DNA from 2 places in the Micromonospora sp. BL1 genome. Region 1 is predicted to be linked to the other one. Evidence: predicted binding sites of a transcription regulator. Region 1 holds the regulator's gene; the other holds the start of a gene.
The links. The regulator HspR, encoded in region 1, represses chaperone genes until heat shock. The targets are predictions, from matches to a motif close to TTGAGTNNNNNNNACTCAA.
Positions count from the first base shown of each region.

Region 2: a site for HspR is predicted at 1,634-1,652, ahead of lon (endopeptidase La). Genes of this name have one in related genera too.

Region 1 covers NZ_RCVK01000303.1:5,137-9,297, reverse strand. The annotation lists gene grpE (nucleotide exchange factor GrpE) at 18-755, shown strand; gene dnaJ (molecular chaperone DnaJ) at 835-2,022, shown strand; gene EAD96_RS22795 (heat shock protein transcriptional repressor HspR) at 2,047-2,487, shown strand; gene EAD96_RS22790 (hypothetical protein) at 2,664-2,870, shown strand; gene EAD96_RS22785 (hypothetical protein) at 2,948-3,376, opposite strand; gene EAD96_RS22780 (cation:proton antiporter) at 3,543-4,161, opposite strand, start outside.
Region 2 covers NZ_RCVK01000316.1:9,919-14,079, forward strand. The annotation lists gene lon (endopeptidase La) at 1-1,611, opposite strand, end outside; gene EAD96_RS23835 (Lsr2 family protein) at 1,846-2,193, shown strand; gene EAD96_RS23840 (hypothetical protein) at 2,399-3,622, opposite strand; gene EAD96_RS23845 (DUF2726 domain-containing protein) at 3,935-4,161, opposite strand, start outside.

The DNA.
Region 1 (4,161 bases):
AGGGATGAGGTAACCGCATGACGGACAAGCCACGAGCGGCCGACCCGGGTGCCACCGGGTCGGCGCCGGGCGCCGGCAAGGACACCGGCGACGAACCCCGGGTCGTCATCCGCGACAAGCGCAAGCTCGGCAAGGTGACCGAGCAGCCGGCGAACGACGCCTCGGCGGCCGACGCGGCCGCCGACGCGCCCGCCGAAGGGCTGGTCGAGGAGGCCGAGGTCGTGGTCGACGAGATCGGCGGCGAGGCCGAGGTCGGCGGTCCGACCGTGGTCGACTCGCCCGCCGAGCCGAAGGGCGGGACCGGCACGGACGCGCCGCTCGGTGCCGAGCTGGAGTCGCTCCGCACCGACCTGGAGGAGCGCACCCGCGACCTCCAGCGGGTGACCGCGGAGTACGCCAACTACCGCAAGCGGGTCGACCGGGACCGCAACCTGGTCCAGGAGCAGGCCACCGGGGCTGTGCTCACCGCGCTGCTGCCGATCCTCGACGACCTGGACCGGGCCCGCGAGCACGGCGACCTGGTGGGCCCGTTCGGCAGCGTGGCCGAGCAGCTCACCGGCGCGCTCACGAAGTTCGGCCTGACCGCGTTCGGCGAGAAGGGTGACCCGTTCGACCCGACCCGGCACGAGGCGGTGGCGCACCAGACCTCCGCCGACGTGACGGAGCCGACCTGCGTGCAGGTCATGCGGCGCGGCTACCAGCTCGGCGAGCGGCTGCTGCGGCCCGCCATGGTCGCGGTCGCGGACCCGGAGTAGTGCCGACCCGTGACGTCCCGCCCGCCCGCACCGGGCGGGCGGGACGACCGGGATTCGACCCGTGGAAGGGGGTGGACCGGTGAGTTCCAAGGACTGGATCGAGAAGGACTACTACGCCGCGTTGGGCGTGGACAAGTCCGCCTCCTCGGACGAGATCAAGAAGGCGTACCGCAAGTTGGCCCGGGAGTCGCACCCGGACCACAACCCCGGCGACACCGGCGCGGAGGAGCGGTTCAAGACCGTCTCCGAGGCGTACGCGGTGCTCGGTGACGAGAAGAAGCGCCGCGAGTACGACGAGATGCGCTCGCTGTTCGGCTCCGGCGCCTTCCGGCGCAGCGCCCGCGGCGCGGGCCAGCCGGGCGGCATGCCGTTCGACGTCTCCGACCTGTTCGGCGGCGGCGCCGGCGCCGGCGACAACCGGTTCAGCGGCGGCGGCTTCACCGACCTGTTCAGCTCGATCTTCTCCGGCGGCGGAGGCGGCGGTGGCCCGGCGCGTCCGCGCGGCCCGGCCCGCGGCCGGGACGTCGAGACCGAGGTGGCGCTCGACTTCGAAGACGCGGTACGCGGCGTCACGCTGCCGCTGACGCTGCGCGCTCCCGGGGTCTGCGACACCTGCCACGGCAACGGCGCGAAGCCCGGCACCCAGCCGGTGGCCTGCCCGGTCTGCCACGGCGCCGGGGTGACCACTCGCAACCAGGGGTCGTTCAGCTTCTCCGAGCCGTGCCGCAACTGCCAGGGCGTCGGCACGATCGTCGAGGAGAAGTGCCCGGAGTGCCACGGCACCGGCGGGGTCACCAAGACCCGCACGCTGAACGTGCGCTTCCCGGCCGGTGTGGCCGACGGGCAGCGGATCCGCCTGGCCGGCCGGGGTGAGCCCGGCGAGCGGGGCGGTGCGGCGGGTGACCTGTTCGTACAGGTGAAGGTCCGCCCGGACGAGCTGTTCGGGCGTACCGGGGACGACCTGACCCTGACCGTCCCGATCACGTACGCCGAGGCGGTTCTCGGCACGGACCTGCGCGTACCGACCCTGGACGGGACGGTGACCCTGCGGGTGCCACCGGGTACGCCCAGCGGGCGGGTGCTGCGCGCCCGCGGCAAGGGCGTCGTACGCAAGGACGGCCGCGCCGGTGACCTGCTGGTCACGCTCGACGTGGTGGTCCCGGCGAAGGTGTCGGACGAGGCGCGGGCGGCGCTGGAGACCTTCGCGGCGCAGACTCCGCCCGCCGCGCGGGAACATCTCGACGCGCGGGTACGTCGATTCAGTTGAGGTCGGCAGCGGAGGTGAGCGGGCATGTCGGAGGAGTACGTCGGCTCGGGTGACCCGGCCTACGAGGCCAAGGTCTTGATGATCTCGGTGGCCGCGCGGATGGCGGGGATGCACCCCCAGACGCTGCGCCAGTACGACCGGCTGGGCCTGGTGCAGGCCGGCCGGGCGTCCGGTGGCGGTCGCCGGTACAGCGTCCGGGACGTGGTGCTGCTCCGCGAGGTGCAGCGGCTCAGCCAGGACGACGGGATCAACCTGGCCGGGGTCAAGCGGATCATCGCGCTGGAGCGGCTGCTCGAAGAGGCGCAGCAGCGGGTGGCCCGGCTGGAGGCGGAACTCGACGCCGCGTACCGGCGGATCGCCGAGCTGGAGTCGCTCGGCGGCTTCCCCCGTGGCGACCTCGTGCCCACCAACCGCACGTCCACCGCGCTCGTCGTCTGGCGTCCGCGCCGCGCTCCCGACCGCTGACCTCGTACCTGAAGGCCGGCGCGCCCCGCTCCCCCGGGGCCGCGCCGGCCTTCGTCGTCCCCCGGGCGGTTCGCGGGCCGGGTCAGGGGAAAGCGGCGTACGGCAGGGTGGGGTCAACTACGCTTTTCCGCAGGGGCAAAAGCCCCAAAGCGGATTCCGGGCTGGCGGGGGGAGTCATGACGGAACCGGCGAAGAAGGTGGCCGAGCGCGCGGAGGAACGGCTGGAGAAGGTGGCCGAGAACGTCCGCGAGCGGTTCGACCGGGTCACCGAGGGACGCTTCAGCGACAAGGTCAAGGAAGGGCGCTTCGCCGACCAGACGGACCACGGCGTGGACCGGGCGCGGGACGACGAGCGGCGCAAGAAGCAGGGCGGGTCGACCTGACGATCCGCCGACGTGCGGGCCGGGATCCACGGGGGATCCCGGCCCGTTCGCCGTGCCGAGGCTGTTCAGGGCGGCCGTCAGAGGCGGCGGTTCTCGCGGACCAGGCCGCCCTCGCACCAGTCCCGGTAGACGAAGAGATCCGGCCGGGCGAGCAGCACCCGGCTGTTGTGCGCCCAGTTGCGCATCAGGTCGTCGCCGGACTTCTCGGCCTGCTCGACCAGCTTGCGGAACCGGCGCTTGGGGTGGGCGCGGAAGTTCGTCCGGATGCCGTCGGCGGCGTAGATGTAGAGGCAGTGCAGCGTGAACCGCCGCGCCGGGCAGCCCTGGTCCATCGCCAGATCGAACAGCGTCTGCACCAGGTGGTCACCGGCGACCAGCAGGTCCCAGTCGGGCGGCATCGAGGTCAGCGGCACCGAATCCGGTTGATAGGCCCACGCCCGAAGCTCGGCGGGCGAGGGATCGACCGGATTGGCGAAGCCGCGGAACGTCTCTTCCTGCACGCTCACCGGCCGACCTTCCGCTTGCGCTGGCGGGGGCGCAGGCCACCCGCGGACCCTGGCTGCTGGGCCGAAACGTTAACGCGGTTGGACGGAGCAGGGGTAGACCTTCCCGGGATCAATTTGACAACGCCGGGCCGGATCTGCCCCACGGCTGATCCGGCCCGGCACCGGGTCAGTCGCCGGCGGCCAGGGGTAGCGGCGCGGGCGGCCGTGCGGCGGCGGCGCGGCTGCGCAGCCACTGCTTGAACCACGGGGTGTCGGGCAGCCGGGCGAGCAGCGGCCCGGTCACCACCGTGATCAACACGTACGCGGTGGCGAGCGCGGCGAGCTTCGGCTCCACCGGGTAGATGGCCGCGACGGCCAGCCCGGCGATGACGATGGAGAACTCGCCGCGCGGGGTCAGCGCCAGGCCGGCCCGCCAACGTCCGGGCTCGGCGATCCCGGCCCGGCGGGCGGCCAGGTAGCCGGTGGCCACCTTCGTCGCCATGGTCACCACTGCCAGCAGCAGCGCGGGCAGCAGTACCGGCGGCATGTCCAGCGGGTTGGTCACCAGCCCGAAGAACACGAAGAAGACCGCGGCGAACAGGTCACGCAGCGGGGAGAGTAGCTCGGTCGCGTGGTGCGCCACCGGCCCGGACAGCGCGATGCCCACCAGGAACGCACCGACCGCCGCGGACACCTGGAGCTTGGCCGCGACACCGGCGACCAGCAGGGTCAGGCCGAGCACCCCGAGCAGCAGCGCCTCCGGATCCTTGGCGGAGAGCGCGGCGGAGATCAGGTGGCCGTACCGG
Region 2 (4,161 bases), on a different contig from region 1:
CCGTTCGAGCTGCCGGACGCCGGCCTCCCGGGTGTACTCGCCCGCGATCAGCGCCAGCGCCTCGTCGGCGACGTCGACCTCGTCGGCGGTCAGCCCGGCCCGGTCCCGCTGCCGGGGCAGCAGGTGGTCCCGGGCGATGGCGACCTTCTCGTCCTCGGTGTAGCCGTCCAGCGCGACGAGTTCCATCCGGTCCAGCAGCGGGCCGGGGATCGCCTCGACCACGTTGGCGGTGGCCAGGAACAGCACGTCGGACAGGTCGAGGTCGACCTCCAGGTAGTGGTCGCGGAACGTGTGGTTCTGCGCCGGGTCGAGCACCTCCAGCAGGGCCGCCGCCGGGTCACCGGAGTAGCCGGCGGCCAGCTTGTCGACCTCGTCGAGCAGCACGACCGGGTTCATCGAGCCGGCCTCGCGCAGCGCCCGCACGATCCGGCCGGGCAGCGCGCCGACGTAGGTGCGCCGGTGGCCGCGGATCTCCGCCTCGTCCCGGACACCGCCGAGGGAGACGCGGACGAAGTTGCGGCCCAGCGCCCGGGCGACCGACTCGCCGAGGCTGGTCTTGCCGACACCGGGCGGGCCGGCCAGGGCCAGCACCGCGCCGGAGCCGCGTCCGCCGACCACGCCGAGGTTGCGCTCCGCGCGCCGGTTGCGCACCGCGAGGTACTCCAGGATGCGGTCCTTCACGTCGGCCAGGCCGGCGTGGTCGGCGTCGAGCACGGCCCGGGCCGCGGCCAGGTCCGTGTTGTCCTGGGTACGCGTGCTCCACGGCATCTCCAGGACGGTGTCCAGCCAGGTGCGGATCCAGCCCGCCTCGGGTGAGGCGTCGCTTGCCCGCTCCAGCTTGCCGACCTCGCGCAGCGCCGCCTCGCGTACCTTCTCCGGCAGGTCGGCGGACTCCACCCGGGAGCGGTAGTCGGCGGAGCCGTCCGGCTCGTCCTCGCCGAGTTCCTTGCGGATCGCGGCGAGCTGCTGGCGGAGCAGGAACTCCCGCTGGGACTTCTCCAGCCCTTCGCGGACGTCGCTGTTGATCTGCTCGGTGACCTCCTGCTCGGCCAGGTGTTCCTTCACCCAGCCGACGAGCAGTTCCAGCCGGGCGGTGACGTCCGGCGCGGCGAGCAGTTCGGTCTTCTGCGTCAGGCTGAGCCAGGGCGCGTAACCGGCCGAGTCGGCCAGCTCGGACAGGTCGGTCATCCGCTCCATGGCGTCGATCACCTGCCAGGCGCCGCGCTGTTGCAGCACGGACGTCATGAGCGCGCGGTACTCGCGGGCGAGTTCCCGGGCGCGGCCCGCCGGTGCGGGCTCGTCGAGTGCGGTCGCCTCGACCCAGAGCGCGGCGCCGGGGCCGGGCACGCCGGAGCCGATACGGGCGCGGGCCAGACCGCGGATGACCGCCGCCGGCTCGCCGCTCGGCAGCCGGCCCACCTTCTCGATCGTGGCGACCACGCCGACGGAGCCGTACTCGCCGTCGATGCGGGGTACGGCCAGGAGTTCCTTGTCGCCGGTGGCGCGCGCCGCGTCGACGGCGGCCTGGGTGGTCGGGTCGAGGGTCACCGGGATGACCATCCCGGGCAGCAGGACGGCGTCGGTCAGAGGAAGTACCGGAAGAGTTGCCATCGAACACCTGCCATCACGTTGGTTGAGCGTGTCTGGCTCAAGTAACAAAACGTGTCCCTTGTTCCGGGTTGTGACCCACGCCACTCTCGAGCGCCTCGTTCCCGCGCCGCGCACCCAATGGCGGCACCGTTTACCGCGACCCGCCGAATGGAAACAGCCGACTATTGTTGCGGAATTACCGCGCGGTAGGTCAAACTCTTAGCCACACCCCGCCCGACACAGGGAGTAATGGCGATGGCAAGGAAAGTAATCACCGTTCTGACCGACGACCTCGACGGCGGAAAGGCCGATCGGACCGTCGAGTTCAGCCTGGACGGCGTGGCGTACACGATCGACGTCTCCGACGAGAACGCGGGCGTCCTGCGCAAGGCGCTGGATCCGTACATCAGCGCTGGCAGGCGAATCGGCCGGGGAGCGACCGAGGTCACCCGCGGCGCCCGCCGCACCTCCCGGCCGAGCACCTCGGGAATGGACCGCGAGCAGAACCGCGCCATCCGGGAATGGGCCGCCAAGAACGGGTTCGAGATTTCCGAGCGCGGGCGCATCCCGGTGTCGGTGGTCGAGGCGTACAAGAACCGCTGACCGTCACCGGTTCACCGTCGGGCATCCCGGGGTCACGCTGAGAAATCGGTGTGGCCCCGATCGGCTTTCTGTGGTCGGCGCTTTTCATCCGGCTGGATACCGCCGGCACGAAATTTCTTCCGGGATCACCTCCCACCGTGCCGTACGCGGGAACGGCCGCGGCCGCCCGGAGAAGTCCCCCGGACGGCCGCGGCCGTTCGCCGGCTCAGTTGACCCGGATGCGCACCACGTCGATGGCGGGGGTCTGGTTGGCCCGCTCCATCATCGGGATGCGGTGCGAGCCGTCACCGGCCCAGACCGCGCACTGCGCCACGCCCGACTGCGCCAGGCCCGGGATCTGGATCAGCACGTCGTCCGGCTGATCACCGCCCCGCCCGTCCTCGGTGGCGACGAAGAAGGCCGGCACGTCCTGCGGGTTCGGAGGCTGCCGGGTGCTGCCGAGCATCCGGCAGGCGGTGTGGAAGTGACCGCGTACCAGGCCCTGACCGTTGAGCAGCGAGCTCTCCAGGTAGTAGCCACCCTGGCCGGCGGCGAGGAAGCGGTCGCGCACCAGGTTCTTGGTGGTGACCCGGAGCGTGAACGGCTGGTTGCGCCGCACCTGGTTCGGGAACTGCGTGATCAGCAGCGACGGGTTGTTCGCCGCGGCGCCCACCTCACCGAATGCGGTGCTCACGCACCGGTTGCCGTTCTGGAAACCGTCGTGCGCCTGGAGCTGGCTGCCGGAGCAGTCCTTGGCGAGCACGTTCAGGCCGTTGCCGCCGCCGTTGTTCTGGCCACCGCCGTTGTTGTTCCCGCCGCCGTTCTGGCCGCCGTTCTGGCCCCCGTTGTTGCCGCCGTTGTTGTTGCCGCCGTTCTGGCCGCCGCCGGTGCCGGGAGTGTCGGTCAGCGCGCACTGGGCGAGCTGGTCCAGGCCCTGCGGGCGCTGGGCGACCCGGCCGATGGCGGTGGCGATCCGGTTGAGCGCCGCGGTGCGCTTGTCCGCGAGCGGACGCAGGATCGCGTTGTTGATGAAGTCGCCGCCGTTGCGGCCGTCCGCGGCGAGCCGCCGGTTCGCGTCGGCGATCTGCGACTCCAGCAGCGCCAGGGTGCGGTCCACCTCGGCGCGCGCCCGGTCGGGCACCTGCGGCAGCCGGCCGCGGACGTCCGGGCAGGCCACGGTCGGGGTGCCCGCGCCGGCGCCGCCCGCGTTGGTCTGCTGGCACTCGGCCGGTGACATCTGGCCGTCGCCCCAGTGACTGCGGACCCAGCGGCCGTTCTGCCAGGTGCGGGTGGTGCTGCCCTGGCCGTTCGGGGCGGTCGCGCCCGGGCTCGCGGGCACGCAGGACGCCGACGCGGCGCGGGTGGTCGTCCGCCGGTCCTGGGCGGACGAGATCTGGGTGACGGCGACGATGCCGCCGAAGACCGCGAGCGTGCCGACAACCGCCAGCAACCGCTTGCTCCGCGCGTTACCGGATGACCGGCGCGCCCGTGTGGACCTGCGCATCGAATTGCTCTCCTTCTCGATCCGGTAGTTGACTGGTGATCCCGGCGGACCGACGAATTCGGGGTGTGAGATCACTGCGACGCTCGGTCGCACGTCAATGGCCGACGATGCCCTTTCCGCACCGTCTCCGCGCCGTCGGCGGCGCGGCGGGGAAGATCTGCGTCCATTCCCGATGAGGTACGGAGCGCCGTCGGCGAAGGTTCAACCGGAGATCGGAAAAAAAAATCGAAAGTCGCCGTCGTCGCCGGCGAGGACGGTTCAGTCGGCGCAGAGGTGATCGAAGGCGAAGCCGCCGTCGAAGGAGTCCCGCCGCGCGGCCAGCGCGCGTACCCGCCGGAGAAGCTCGTCACGGTCCAGCAGGGACGGCGCGGCGGCCTCGAGGTCACGCAGCCGCTCCCCCAGCGCCACCACGGCCAGGTCCTCGGCGAGCCGGCCCGGGTCGACGCCGCAGGAGAAGCCGCGCGCGGTCAGCCGGACCCGCTCCA